DNA from 2 places in the Mesorhizobium sp. B2-3-2 genome. Region 1 is predicted to be linked to the other one. Evidence: predicted binding sites of a transcription regulator. Region 1 holds the regulator's gene; the other holds the start of a gene.
The links. The regulator PhoB, encoded in region 1, activates phosphate uptake and scavenging genes when phosphate is short. The targets are predictions, from matches to a motif close to TGTCATNNANCTGTCAT.
Positions count from the first base shown of each region.

Region 2: the regulator PhoB is predicted to act here: its motif matches at 2,581-2,597, upstream of ppk2 (polyphosphate kinase 2).

Region 1 is NZ_VFWA01000023.1:40,237-47,631, reverse strand. It holds gene pstS (phosphate ABC transporter substrate-binding protein PstS) at 1-802, shown strand, start outside; gene pstC (phosphate ABC transporter permease subunit PstC) at 868-1,857, shown strand; gene pstA (phosphate ABC transporter permease PstA) at 1,861-2,712, shown strand; gene pstB (phosphate ABC transporter ATP-binding protein PstB) at 2,709-3,512, shown strand; gene phoU (phosphate signaling complex protein PhoU) at 3,538-4,245, shown strand; gene phoB (phosphate regulon transcriptional regulator PhoB) at 4,265-4,954, shown strand; gene FJ964_RS29650 (ROK family protein) at 4,962-6,203, opposite strand; gene xylF (D-xylose ABC transporter substrate-binding protein) at 6,460-7,395, shown strand, end outside.
Region 2 is NZ_VFWA01000001.1:714,309-721,703, reverse strand. It holds gene FJ964_RS03595 (multidrug efflux MFS transporter) at 1-22, opposite strand, end outside; gene FJ964_RS03590 (GntR family transcriptional regulator) at 141-806, shown strand; gene FJ964_RS03585 (DUF982 domain-containing protein) at 938-1,171, shown strand; gene FJ964_RS03580 (hypothetical protein) at 1,196-1,342, opposite strand; gene FJ964_RS03575 (aldo/keto reductase) at 1,422-2,465, opposite strand; gene ppk2 (polyphosphate kinase 2) at 2,705-3,625, shown strand; gene FJ964_RS03565 (dihydrofolate reductase family protein) at 3,678-4,325, opposite strand; partial or broken gene FJ964_RS31760 (hypothetical protein) at 4,610-4,759, opposite strand; gene FJ964_RS03555 (nucleotidyltransferase domain-containing protein) at 4,890-5,186, opposite strand; gene hemB (porphobilinogen synthase) at 5,233-6,264, opposite strand; gene FJ964_RS03545 (DUF2066 domain-containing protein) at 6,353-7,183, opposite strand; gene FJ964_RS03540 (enoyl-CoA hydratase/isomerase family protein) at 7,379-7,395, shown strand, end outside.

The sequences.
Region 1 (7,395 bases):
GGGCGAGGATCTCGAATCCACCGGACTTGCACAGTTCCCGATGGTGATGGGCGGTATCGTTCCGGTCGTCAATCTCGAAGGCATCAAGCCGGGCGAACTGGTGCTCGACGGCCCGACGCTGGCCGATATCTTCGTCGGCAAGATCACCAACTGGAACGACGCGGCGATCGCCAAGCTCAATCCCGACGTCAAGCTTCCCGACCAGGCGATTGCCGTCGTGCATCGCTCCGATGGTTCGGGCACCACGTTCAACTTCAGCTACTATCTGGCCGACGTCAGCGCCGACTGGAAGTCGAAGGTCGGCGTCAACACCGCGCTCGAATGGCCGGTCGGTATCGGCGCCAAGGGCAATGAAGGCGTCGCCAACAACGTCTCGCAGACCGGCGGCTCGATCGGCTATGTCGAATACGCCTACGCCAAGCAGAACAAGCTGACCTATGCCGACATGATCAACAAGGACGGCAAGAAGGTCGAGCCGACGGCGGCGGCGTTCTCGGCGGCGGCGGCCAATGCCGACTGGAGCTCGCAGCCGGGTTACGGCGTCATCCTGGCCAACCAGCCGGGCGCCGAATCCTGGCCGATGACGTCGGCCACCTGGATTCTGGTCTACAAGAAGCCCGGCGACGTGGCTGCGACCGGTGAAGCGCTCAAGTTCTTCGCCTGGTCCTACGCGAAGGGCGACGACATGGCCGGGGCGCTGGACTACGTTCCGATCCCCGACGCGGTCGTCAAGAGCGTCGAGGACATGTGGGCCAAGGACATCGTCGGCGAAGACGGCAAGCCGCTCTATTCCGCCATGTAATCCCTGCTGAATGAGGAGGGCGCTTCACGGCGCCCTCCCTGTCTTCCTTGAAACGCGAGGGCCAGATGACCGCCGTCTCCGAAGCCATGCCATCGTCGGCCGCCATGCGGGCCAGGGAAGCGACGGTCCGGCGCTTCGCGCTCACCGATACGATTTTCCGGGCGGCGACACGCTTTTCCGCCATCCTCGTCCTGCTCATCCTCGGCGGCGTGGCGATTTCGCTGTTTGCCGGCTCGTGGGAAGCGCTGTCGAAATTCGGGTTCTCCTTCCTGACGACCGAATCGTGGAACCCGGTTACCGAGAATTTCGGGGCGCTGGCCCCGATCTACGGAACCATCGTCACCGCCGCCATCGCTATCCTGATCGCCGTTCCCATCGGCATCGGCATCGCCATCTTCCTTACCGAACTCTGCCCACGGCCACTCCGGCGCCCCATCGGCATCGCCGTCGAGCTGCTTGCCGGCATACCCTCCATCATCTACGGCATCTGGGGCCTGTTCGTGTTCGCGCCGTTCCTGCAGACGACGGTGCAGCCCTTCATCATCAAGCTTTTCCACGACGTGCCGGGGCTCTCCAGCCTGTTTGCGGGTCCGCCCTACGGCATCGGCCTTTTGACCTCGGCGCTGATCCTTGCCATCATGGTCCTGCCCTTCATCACCTCGATCACCAAGGATGTCTTCGACACGGTGCCGGCGGTGCTGAAGGAATCGGCCTATGGCATCGGCTGCACGACCTGGGAGGTCACGCGCCGCGTCGTCATCCCCTATACCCGCGTCGGCATCATGGGCGGCGTCATGCTCGGCCTCGGCCGCGCGCTCGGCGAAACCATGGCGGTAACCTTCGTCATCGGCAACGCCCACCGCATCAGCGCCTCGCTTTTCGCGCCCGGCACGACGATCTCGGCAACCATCGCCAACGAATTCACCGAAGCCGACGGCGATCTCTATACGTCTTCGCTGGTGGCGCTCGGCCTGATCCTGTTCGTCATCACTTTCCTGATCCTTGCCCTTGCGCGCTACATGCTGCTGCGCATGGACAGCCGCACGGGAGCCTGACCGATGTCGACGGCCACATCGCTTCACAATCGACGCAAGCGCAGGAATGCCGTGATGATGACGCTATGCGTCACGGCGGCGGGCGTCGGTCTGGCCTGGCTGGCGCTGATCCTCGGCGCACTGCTCTATAAGGGCCTGTCGGGTGTTTCGCTGTCTGTGTTCACCGAAATGACACCGCCGCCCGGCGATGCCGGCGGCCTGCTCAATGCCATCTACGGCAGTATCATGATGACAGTCATCGCCGTCATCGTCGGCACGCCGATCGGTGTCCTCGCTGGGACCTACATGGCCGAATATGGCCGCTTCTCGCGCCTCACCACGATCGTGCGCTTCATCAACGACATCCTGCTGTCGGCACCCTCGATCATCGTCGGCCTGTTCGTCTACGAGCTGCTGGTGCGGCCGATGGGACATTTCTCGGCGATCGCCGGTGCCGTCGCGCTGGCCATCCTGGTCATCCCGGTCGTCGTGCGCACCACCGAGGACATGCTCAACCTGGTGCCTAACGCCTTGCGCGAGGCCGGCGCCGCGATCGGCGCGCCGCGTTGGGTGGTCATCCGCTCGGTCGCCTACCGTGCGGCGCTGTCGGGCATCGTCACCGGCATATTGCTGGCCATCGCCCGCATTTCCGGCGAGACGGCGCCGCTGCTCTTCACAGCGCTCAACAACCAGTTCTGGTCGAGCAATCTCAACGCGCCGATGGCCAGCCTGCCCGTCACCATCTTCCAGTTCGCTCTCAGCCCCTACGAGGAATGGCAGCAGCTGGCGTGGACCGGCGCACTCATAATCACCCTTACGGTTCTCGGGCTGAGCATCTTGGCCCGCAGCCTTACCGGACGCAGAGAGGACAGATGAAACCGATGTTGTCCACCGAGTTGAACACGCCCGAAGTCGCGGTCGAGAAAGCCAAGATCGAGGTCAAGAACCTCAATTTCTACTACGGCCAGTCGAAGGCGCTGAAGGATATCAGCCTGTCGCTGCCCGAGCGCAGCGTCACCGCCTTCATAGGGCCTTCGGGCTGCGGGAAGTCGACGCTGCTGCGCGTCTTCAACCGCATCTACGAGCTTTACCCGAAGCAGAGCGCCGAGGGCCAGGTGCTGCTCGACGGCCAGAACATCCTCGACCGTTCGCAGGACCTCAACCTGCTCAGAACCAAGATCGGCATGGTGTTCCAGAAGCCGACGCCGTTCCCGATGTCGATTTACGAGAACATCGCGTTCGGCGTCAGGCTCTATGAGAAGCTCAGCAAGGCCGAGATGGACGGCCGTGTCGAGCAGGCGCTGAAGCGCGCGGCACTGTGGAGCGAGGTCAAGGACAAGCTCAACGCCAGTGGCCTCAGCCTTTCGGGCGGCCAGCAGCAGCGCCTCTGCATCGCCCGCACGGTGGCGGTGAAGCCAGAGGTCATCCTGCTCGACGAGCCTGCCTCGGCGCTCGATCCGCTGTCGACCGCCAAGATCGAGGAACTGATCGACGAGCTGCAGGCCGATTACACGATCGTCATTGTCACCCATAACATGCAGCAGGCGGCGCGCGTGTCGAAGCAGACCGCCTTCATGTATCTGGGCGAGCTGGTCGAGTTCGACCGCACCGAGAAGATCTTCACGTCGCCCCGCGAGAAGCGCACGCAGGACTATATCACCGGCCGCTTCGGCTGATCCCAGGCATACGAGGACCAAGATCATGGCCGAACATACAGTCGCAGCCTTTGACGAAGATCTCGGACAGATCAGCAGGCTGATCCGCGACATGGGCGATCTCGCCTCATCGATGGTCGGCGGCGCCACCAAGGCGCTCCTGAATTCCGACAACGCGCTCGCCCAGCGCATCGTCTCCGACGACGCGATCATGGATGCGCGCCAGCGCGAACTCGACGACCGCGCCATCACCCTGATCGCCAAGCGGCAGCCCATGGCGGATGATTTGCGCCATGTCGTCGGCTCGATCCGCATGGCTGGCGATCTCGAACGCATCGGCGATCTGGCCAAGAACATCGCCAAGCGCGTCGGCACCGTCGGCCTGGCCGCCACGCCGCGCGACCTGTCGCACTCCATCGATGCCATGGCGCAGCTGGTACTGATCCAGGTGCAGGGCGTGATCGAGGAGTATGGCGCCCGTGATGCCTCGGCGCTTGCCAAGCTGCGCGCCGACGATGAACGCATCGACGTCAAATACACATCGGTGTTCCGCGAGCTGCTGACCTACATGATGGAGGATCCGCGCAACATCACCGCCTGCACGCATCTTTTGTTCTGCGCCAAGAACCTCGAGCGCATCGGTGATCATGTGACCAACATTGCCGAAAATGCCTATTATGTGCTGACCGGCACGCAATTGCCCGCCAATCGCCCGAAGCAGGACGAGACGGCGATGTCGGCGCCAGCGGCGTGACGGCAGGGGTGACCAGTCGATGATCGCGCCACGCATCATGGTGGTGGAGGACGAGGAGCCGCTGGGTGTGCTGCTCCGTTACAATCTGGAATCGGAGGGTTACCAGGTCGAGGTGGTGACGCGCGGCGACGAAGCCGAGATCCGCTTGCAGGAGAATGTCCCCGACCTTCTTGTGCTCGACTGGATGGTGCCGGCGGTTTCCGGCATCGAACTCTGCCGCCGTCTCCGGATGCGCCCCGAGACCGAGCGGCTGCCGATCATCATGCTGACGGCGCGCGGCGAGGAAAGCGACCGGGTGCGCGGTCTCTCCACCGGCGCCGACGACTATCTGGTCAAGCCGTTCTCAACCCCGGAATTCATGGCACGCGTCAAGGCGCTGCTGCGCCGCGCCAAGCCGGAAGTGCTGTCCAGCGTGCTCAAGGTCGGCGACATCGTGCTCGACCGTGAATCGCACCGGGTCTACCGCAAGAAGAGCGAGATCCGGCTCGGGCCGACCGAGTTCCGCCTGCTCGAATTCATGATGCGCCATCCGGGCCGGGTGTTCTCGCGCAGCCAGCTGCTCGACAATGTCTGGGGCGAAACGATCTACATCGACGAGCGCACCGTGGACGTCCATGTCGGCCGGCTGCGCAAGGCGGTCAACAACGGCCGCATGCCTGACGTGATCCGTACTATCCGTGGCGCGGGGTATGCGATCCGCGAAGACTAGGGATATGTCACGCAACATTCTCGCCCACGCCTGATTTCGCCTGTGCCCCCGGTGCGAAAATTTCCTGGTCGACGTAGGTCAGCGCGCGCATGGCGCAGCCCTCGCGGATCAGCGGCAGTTCGTTCGGCTCGGTGTCGAAGGAAATCGATTTCGAGTGCTGGCCGCCGGCGGTCTGGGCAATGGCTTCGCGCAGAGCCGGCTCGATCAGGTCGAAGGCGGCGGCGCTGACGCCGACCATGGCGACCGGCGCCGGATCGATCAGGGCGAACAGGCTGCCAAGGCCATAGCCCAGCGCCTCGCCGGCCTTGCGGTAGGCTTCGCGCTCCGGCCCGTCCTTTTCGCGCGCCGAGGCCGCCAGCGCACGCATGTCGGCGTCGCTGACGTCGACGGGCTCGGTGTCCTCGCCAAGCTGCCTCGCGTTGCGCCAGATGGCATAGTTGCCGGCATAGGCCTCGACGCAGCCGCGCCGGCCGCAGCGGCAGAGCGCCCCGCCCGGGCGATGGATCATGTGGCCGAACTCGCCTCCGGATGAATGGGTGCCGGTGAACAGTTCGCCCTTCAGCACCAGGCCCATGCCGATGCCGTGCGACAACAGGATGGCGATGAAGTCGTCGCGGTAACGCCGGGGATCGCGCCAGCGCAGCGCCACCGCCATCATGTTGCAATCGTTCTCCATGGTGGCGGGAATGCCGAACTCGGCCTCCAGTATGTCGGCGAAGGCGATGTCGGTCTGCGGCGTGATCGGCGACCACAGCATGGCGCGCGCATCCGTATCGGTGATGCCCTGGATCGCCAGCGCGATACGAGCGATGCTGGCGACGTCGAGGTCGGGATCCTCGAACCGTCGCCTGACGATGGCCACGCATTCGCCGATCAGCGCCTCGCGCGACATGGTCAGCGTGTCCAGCCGGCGTTGCTCCTCCGATATCACCTGGCCGGCATAGTCGATGACGGCGACGGAGAGGAAATTCAGCGACAGCACCACGGTCATCACCGCCGCGGCTTCAGGGTTGAGGCTGAGGCCGATCTGCGGCCGGCCGCGTTTCATCGCACCGGCCTCGCTCGGCTTGCTCTGCGCCAGGATGCCTTCGCCGATCAGGTCGGAGGAGATCGCCGATATGGTGGAGTGGCTGAGCCCGGTGGTCGCGGCAATCTCGGTGCGCGACGGCTGCCCGGCACGGCGCACGGCCGCGATCACCATCGCCCGATTGCGTCGGCGCAGATCGTCGTGGCGAATTCCGACCGACATGTTTCTCGCATCCTCCCGGTCGCCGTCTTCTCTCCCCAGGCCCAGCGACCGCCAAATACTGGCAGAACCGGCCTTGGCTGTCATTATTTATTCCGGAGCTCGAAAAAAATTCACGAGGACATCAAAATACATCAGAATCGACGTTGACAGCGTTCCGACGATGGACCAGTGTTTTTTCGAGGCTCGAAAAAATAGAGCCTTTGTGCCGGCCTTCGGGCCTGTTTGGTCGCGCCATACGCGGCGCAGGGAGGATAAGATGAAGAGATTCACAGCCGCTATCCTGGCGGGTGTCGCCATGTCGCTGACGCTCGCGTCGGTCGCGCAGGCGAAGGACAAGGTCATCGGCGTTTCCTGGTCGAACTTCCAGGAAGAGCGTTGGAAGACCGACGAGGCCGCCATGAAGAAGGCGATCGAAGCCGCCGGCGACAAGTATATTTCCGCCGACGCCCAGTCCAACCCCGGCAAGCAGCTCACCGACGTCGAGAGCCTGATCTCGCAGGGCGCCAATTCGCTGATCATCCTGGCGCAGGACGCCTCCGCCATCGGCCCGGCGGTGCAGAAAGCGCTCGACGAAGGCATTCCGGTCGTCGGCTATGACCGCCTGATCGAGAATAAGGACGTTTTCTATCTGACCTTCGACAACAAGGAAGTGGGCCGCATGCAGGCCCGCGAAGTGTTCAAGGTGAAGCCGGAAGGCAACTACGTCTTCATCAAGGGCTCGGGTGCGGATCCGAATGCCGATTTCCTGTTCTCGGGCTCGATGGAAGTGCTCAAGGACGCCATCGACAGCGGCAAGATCAAGAATGTCGGCGAGGCCTATACCGATGGCTGGCTGCCGGCCAACGCCCAGAAGAACATGGAGCAGTTCCTGACCGCCAACGACAACAAGGTCGACGCGGTGGTCGCGGCCAATGACGGCACTGCCGGCGGCGTCGTCGCGGCGCTGACGGCTCAAGGTTTGGCCGGCACCGTGCCGGTGTCGGGCCAGGACGGTGATCATGCCGCGCTGAACCGGATCGCGCTCGGCACGCAGACCGTGTCGGTGTGGAAGGACGCGCGGGAACTCGGCAAGAACGCCGCGGAGATCGCCTCGCAACTGGCCGACGGCAAGAAGATGACCGATATTGCCGGCGTCAAGGACTTCACCACGCCCGGCGGGAACACCGTCAAATCGTTGTTCCTGACCCCGGTT
Region 2 (7,395 bases), on a different contig from region 1:
GTGCCGTATCGTTCTGCGTCATGTCGTGCCTGCGTGTGTCAGGGGATTGTTGTGGATACCGTTTTGGGATACCAAGTCGGTATCCGTCATGGACCCACAGCCCGACCGCTGTCAATGCGGCACGTGAAAAGGCAACAACGATGTCCCAGATGCACAATGTCGAACGGCAGCTCCGCGAGATGATCCTTGGACTTGAGATCGGCCCGGGTGAGAAACTCACCGAGCGCTGGATCGAAAGCCGCTTCGGCGCCTCGCGCACGCCGGTCAGGGCTGCGCTGCTGCGGCTCGAAACCGAGGGGCTGGTCGGCAGGGACGGGCGCGGCTGGACGGTCTCGCCCATCAACCTGGCCGAACTCGAGCAGATCGCGGTCTACCGCGAAGCGGTCGAGGTCGCGGCCGTAAGGCTGACATGCGGGCTTGCCGACAGAAGTGCCGTCGATGTCGTCGAGGCTATGCTCGTCTCCTGCGACGACGACACTCCGCGCGAGGAATGGCATCGCGTCGGCATGGATTTCCACATCGAGCTGGCACGGCTGTCCGGCAATGAATTCCTGTTTCGGGCCGTCCGCGATGCGATGATCAGGCTTTCGCGCGCCCGTTGGCTGGAGGTACGCGATGGAGCGGCCCTTGGCCGCGCGTGGGCCGAGCATCACGCCATCCTGGCCGCCGTGCGGAGCGGCGATGCACAGGAAGCCGCGCGCTTGCTCTCGGAGCATATCGTCGGCAGTCGCGACCGTCTGTTGACGTCGCTGGCCAATGATCGCCGCGGCCTTCGCGCCAGGGGATTTGCCGTCGTGGCGGCATAATGTGGCCTGCAGGGCAGGCCACTCGCCGCCGAAAAAAGGACCGCCGGCCCCGAGCCCCACTTTTCGGCCTCGCTTCGCGGACGCCGATGGCGTAGGACCGGGCGATGGAAAACAACCGATTTGAAGTACCCGTGACCGTCAAATCAGTCACGGCGGGAAGTACACAGCTCTTACGCTCGGCCCGCGAGGCTTCCGACTACCTCATGAACAGCTGGCCCGGCAAGCGCACTCCCAAGCATCGGGCGGCGCTGCAGGCCTGCCACGATGCGCTGGCCGGCGACAAGCCGGCCATGAACGCAAGGCGCGCCTTTATCGCGGCGGCGCGTGAAGTGGACGTCTTCGTCAGCGACAAGGCGCCGGCCTGATCCAGGCCGGATTGCCGCGCGCCGTCACTCCTCTGTTTCAGTCTCGGTGTCAGTCTCGGGTTTCGAACGCTCCCGCGCCGCAGCCTTGGCCGCCAGCTTTTCGGCCTTCTTGGCCGCCTTCTGGCGATCGCGTTCCTTGCGTTCCTGATCGTAATTTGGTGCTCGTGCCATGGCGGCTCCTTTTTGCTGTTCTTGTGGGCTGACTACGCGTCGTTCGCCTTCCGACGTCTCGGAGCCGGCATCAGGGTTCCTATAAGCTGCTTCGGTCGATCACAAGGTCGGCGGCGCCGAAACGTTCCTTCGCCGTCAGCTGCTGATGCCAATAGGGATAGAGCAGGGGCGGGCGGCTGACCGCGTCGAGACGGTCACGTTCCTCGCCGGTCAGCGTCAGGCTGGCCGCGGCGATATTGTCCTTGAACTGGGCCTCGTTGCGCCCGCCGATCACCAGCGAGCTGACGGCCGGCCGGCCAAGCAGCCAGGCAAGCGCCACCTGTGCGGCGGACACGCCGCGGGCCTTGCCGATTTCGACCAGCACATCGACGATCCGCCACAGCCGGTCCTCGTCGCGGATCGGCGGTTCGGACCACCCGGCGATCTGGCGCGCGGTCGGGCTGTCACGGTGATATTTGCCCGACAGCAGGCCGCCCGCCAGCGGACTCCACACCAGCACGCCCAGCCCCTGGTCGACCGAGATCGGCAGAAGCTCGTATTCGGCTTCGCGAGCCTCGAGCGTGTAGTGGATCTGCTGGGTGACGAAGCGCGGTTGATGGCGGCTGTCGCTGATGGAGAGCGCCTTCATCACCTGCCAGCCGGAATAGTTGGAGCAGCCGACATAGCGGATCTTGCCCTGGCCGACCAGCGTGTCGAGCGCGGCGATGGTCTCTTCGAGTGGCGTCACGCCGTCCCATTCGTGCAGGAAATAGATGTCGATGACGTCGGTCTTGAGCCGCTTCAGGCTCTTCTCGCATTCGCGGATCAAATGATGACGCGACAGGCCCTCGTCATTGGGGCCATCGCCCATGCGCATGCGCGCCTTGGAGGCGATCAGCACGTCGCTCCTGCGCTTGCCGCCGAGCGCCTCGCCGATGATCTCCTCCGAGAGGCCGTTCGAATAGACATTGGCCGTGTCGATGAGATTGATGCCGGCATCGATGCACAGATCGATCATGCGCTTCGCCTCGGCGAGATCGCTGTTGCCGACAGCCGCGAAAGGGCCGGCGCCGCCAAAGGTCATGGTGCCCATGGTCAGTGTCGAAACCTTCAGGCCGGAACGGCCGAGAGTGCGGTATTCCATGTCAGTCCTCGCGATTGAGTAGAATGGCCCGATAGGGTTGCTGGATTTGTAGGACAATCTGCGCGGCTTGTCGCCCTCCGGCCCCGCACACCGATGAGCGGCCGTGGCGTGCCCTTGCAATAAAACCGTCATTGCCGGCCTATACTCAGTCGGTCAGGGTGTTGCGCGCCGCCGTCAGGACGCCGCCAGTGCGCCCGGCCGTTGCCGGAGGCGGCAGCTTGCAGATGGAGCAGCACGAGATGAATGAATCCATACCCAAGTCCGGCGCCAGGGACTGGTTGGAAGCTGAACTCGCCGACACGCTCGACGAGGACTATGAACTGGAGATGTCGGAACCGGCGCTGTCGTTGGAGATCGCGAGGATCTACAAGAACGCGCATCCGCCTTCTATCGACCGCATGCAGTATTTTCGCGACCTGATCGGGCTGCAATCCGAGCTGATCAAGCTGCAATCCTGGGTCGCCTACCACAAGAAGAAGCTTGTGGTGATCTTCGAAGGGCGCGATTCGGCCGGCAAGGGCGGCGTCATCAAGCGCATCACCCAGCGGCTCAACCCACGCATCTGCCGCGTCGTGGCGCTTCCGGCGCCGACCGAGCGCGAGAAGTCGCAATGGTATTTCCAGCGTTATGTGCCGCACCTGCCGGCCGGCGGCGAGATCGTTCTGTTCGACCGCTCGTGGTACAACCGTTCCGGCGTCGAGCGGGTGATGGGTTTCGCTGGGCCCGATCAGGTGGAGGAATTCTTCCGTGACGTGCCGGAGTTCGAGCGCATGCTGGTCCGCTCGGGCATCACGCTGATCAAATACTGGTTCTCGATCACCGACGAGGAACAGCAGATGCGCTTCCTGATGCGCATCCACGATCCGATGAAGCAGTGGAAGCTGTCGCCGATGGACCTGCAGTCACGGGTGCGCTGGGAACAGTATACCAAGGCCAAGGAAGAGACCTTTGCCCGTACCAACATTCCGGAGGCGCCCTGGTTCATCGTCGAGGGCAACGACAAGAAGCGAGCGCGGCTGAACTGCATCGACCACCTCTTGCAGCAGGTTCCCTACGAAGAGGTGCCGCACGAGGAGATCACGCTCCCCGAGCGCGTCTTCAATCCCGAATACGAGCGCCAGGTGCTGCCGCGCGAGCTCTACGTGCCGGAGAAGTATTGAGGCGGGTGAAGCTGCGATCTCCCCCACCAGGGGGGAGATTACGCTCCCCACCTTACGCCCGCTTGATCACCACATGCGTGGCAAGCGGCGTCGCTACCTGTTCGCTGCACTGGTAGCCGAGCTTCGGCAGATTAATCCCGGCGAAGAGGTGCTCGCCGGAGCCGAGCAGCACCGGCGAGATCGCCAGATGCATCTCGTCGATGAGCTTCTCCTGAAGATATTGCCGGACGGTGGCGACCCCGCCGCCGACCCGCACATCGCTGCCATTGGCCGCTGCCCTTGCCTGCTCGAGCGCCGAATGGATGCCATCCGTAACGAAGTAAAAACTCGTGCCGCCTTCCATGACGATGGGCTCGCGCGCATGGTGCGTCAGCACGAAGACAGGCACATGATAGGGCGGGTTGTCGCCCCACCAGCCCTTCCAGTTTTCGTCGGGCCATTCGCCGCGGATCGGCCCGAACATGTTGCGGCCGAGAATCCAGGCGCCGACATTCTCGAAGCTGCCCGCCGCGAACGCGTCGTTGGTATCGGTGGTGCCGCCATCTTCTCCGAGCACCATCTTGCGGAAGGTGCGGGTACCAATCATCCATTTGTGCAGGGCTTCCCCGCCGACGCCGAGCGGGTTTTTCAAATCCTGGTCGGGACCGGCACCGTAACCGTCGAGCGACAAGGTGAATGCATTGACGCGAAGTTTGGACATGGAGGCCTCCTCAGACTGCTTGTAAATTGCAACCAGTATGGAATAACGCAACCGATTGCATATTGCAAGCTGTATTCCCATTGCTGTGACGTGGTGAACTGCCGACGGTCAGCGGCAGCACCGCCAATACGCTTAATGCTTCTGACGAAGGTGACCGGGATGCTTGTGCAGCAGGCAGCTGCGGAGTGGCCGCAGCCGGCCCGCGAGGAAATACAGCTATTTGCCTTGCAAAGCCTTGAGGATTCGCTCGATGGCCAGGTGTAGCGGCGGTAGGCTGTCTGCCGCTACTGCCCAGACGAGAGCTTCGGACGTCTTGTGATATTCGTGGCGTAGATGTTGCCTATTCCACGAACCTGTTTCCAAGGGATTTCTGGAGCAAGAATGATCAAATCGTCCGGGATATGCCGCGTGGCTTCAGAAATAATCTCGATGCCGCGCTCGACGCCATGGCGAAGTAGCCAGCTGTTACGAAAATTTCGAGAGTCTTGCCCGCGGTGGCAGCGTCGATGCCATCCAAGGCCGTCATGATCTCGGCTAGGATTGGCTCGATTCGGCGGGCTCCCATCAGAATACGCACACGGCCGATCGCTCGATCTCGGCTTTCAACATCGGATGAAGGCTATCGCGTGTGGTGAGGTCGATCTCCGCCGAGATATTCTCTTCGAGAAATTGCTTGATACCCACCAGATCGATCAGCGAAAACCGCCGCGTCGGATCATAGTCGATGAACAAGTCGAGATCGCTGTCAGTGTTCCCACTGTCGCGTGCGATGGATCCAAATAGGTAAAGCGATGTCGCGCCCATGCCTCGGATGGCATCCGCGTTTCTCCGCAACCGTTCGATGATCTCATCCTTGCGCATGATTCATTGTAATGGATTAGACTGAAATTCCAAACAATCAGACGGCTTAACCCCTCAGCATCGCCGCCACCTCAGGGGCGAAATAGGTGAGGATTCCGTCGCAGCCGGCACGTTTGAAGGCAAGAAGCGATTCCAGCATGGCCTTTTCGCCGTCGATCCAGCCATTGGCGCCCGCTGCCTTGATCATCGAATATTCGCCCGACACCTGGTAGGCGAAGGTCGGCACCGCAAATTCGTCCTTCAGCCTTCGGATGATATCGAGATAGGGCAGGCCGGGCTTGACCATCAGCATGTCGGCGCCTTCGGCCAGGTCCTGCTCGGCCTCGCGCACCGCTTCGTCCGAATTGGCGTGGTCGATGTAATAGGTCTTCTTGTCGCCCTTGAGCAGACCGGCCGTGCCGACCGCCTCGCGGTACGGCCCGTAGAAGGCGGAGGCGAATTTCGTTGCATAGGACATGATCGCCACGTCCTGGAAACCGTTTGCGTCGAGCGCATCGCGAATGGCGCCGATGCGGCCGTCCATCATGTCGGACGGCGCGATGATGTCGGCGCCGGCCGCGGCCTGGATGACGGCTGCCGCGGTCACCTGTTCCACCGTCTCGTCATTGACGATGAGACCGTCACGCAGGATGCCGTCATGGCCATGGCTGGTGAATGGGTCGAGCGCGGCGTCGGTGATGACGCCGATTTCAGGCACCGCGTCCTTGATCGCGCGCGTGGCGCGGTTGATGACGTTGTCGGGATCGAGGATATGTGAGCCGGTCTGGTCGCGCAGCGAAATGTCCACATTCGGAAAGGTGGCGAGCGCGGGGATGCCGAGCTTTGCCGCGCGTTCGGCCTCCTTGACGGCAAGGTCGATCGACAGGCGGAAGACGCCCGGCATGGCGGCGATAGGCTCGCGCACTTGTCTGCCGTCGACGACGAAGATCGGCCAGATCAGGTCGTCGACGGAAAGCCTGTTCTCCTGCACCAGGCGCCGTGACCAGTCGGCCTTGCGCATGCGGCGCAAGCGGCGGCTGCCGGTGATGTCGTCGACGCTGCGCGCGCCGGCAGGTTTTGCGGGGGTGAATCTGTTCATCGCCAAAACTCTCGTTTGGCGGGCTTTTATCACGCACCCGTGGTGCTGACCAATGCGACACGTTTGTGCCAGCGATCCGGTCGGGTCCCTATTCGGGTTGCCCGTTGCCCGAAAGGATCTGCGCCGCACCGCGCATGCCGACACGGAACGCCTCGTCGAAGCCGACGCCGCGCACTTGCCAGGCGTAGGTCTTGCCGGCCTTCGCCAGCCGCCAGTCGGCGATCCAGCCGAACTCCTTGTCGCTCCAGACGATGCTGCCGGAAAGCGCCTGATCGGCGCCGGCCATTTTCGCAACCGTGTCCAGCTTCGCCATGTCGGCGTCGCGCATGGTCCTGTCGTCCAATCCGGCCTTCGACAGCAGCGCCGCCGTGGGGAAGGCCACCTGCATGGCGATCGGCGCGGCGGCATTGCCGAACGACTCGCGCATCAGCACGCCGCGCTCGTCATCGGCATCGAGCGCGAAATGCCCGACGCCGCGCTCGGTCGACAAGAACACCGCCAGCCGTGGCCGTTCGGTCAGCCACGGCCTGCTGCCGAGCGAAGCCAGCACCGGATCGATTACCGCCGGGCTGTACTGGCAGTAGAGATTGTGAGGCCGATCATAGGTGCCCTGATCGTCATGGTTGGGAATGCCTTCCATGCGATCGCGGTAGCGAAAGCCCGCCACGAAGCTTGCGGCTCTGTCGCGCAGCGCCGCCATCTCCGGTTTCGCCGGCAGGCGCTGGTCGCCGGAGACCCGGACCAGAACAGCGTCGAGGCAACGTTTGAAGCCAGCCTGGCGGTTTTTCTCATACCGACCATTGACGATGGTCTGCGACTGGTAAAGCTCGGCGAGGCTTGCCGCCAGGGTCGGTTGCAAAGCCAGGCAAATGACGATCAGCCCGATCGTCATCGGCACGAGGCGCGCAAATCCAGCCATGAGCCACACCCCATTGGAACCCGCTACAGCTGCGCCGTCGCCATGCGGTTCCCGGCGTTGCGGCCACAACGGCTCTTTTTAGCACTGGGCTCCGGCACGAGCCAAGACGCGCTGTCAGCATGCCGGCATTGACGCGGCCATGCGCCACGCTTTAGCACTTCAGTCCCGGCGGAGCGGGGGAGGGATTCTTTCACGATGGATTTTGGCGGAGG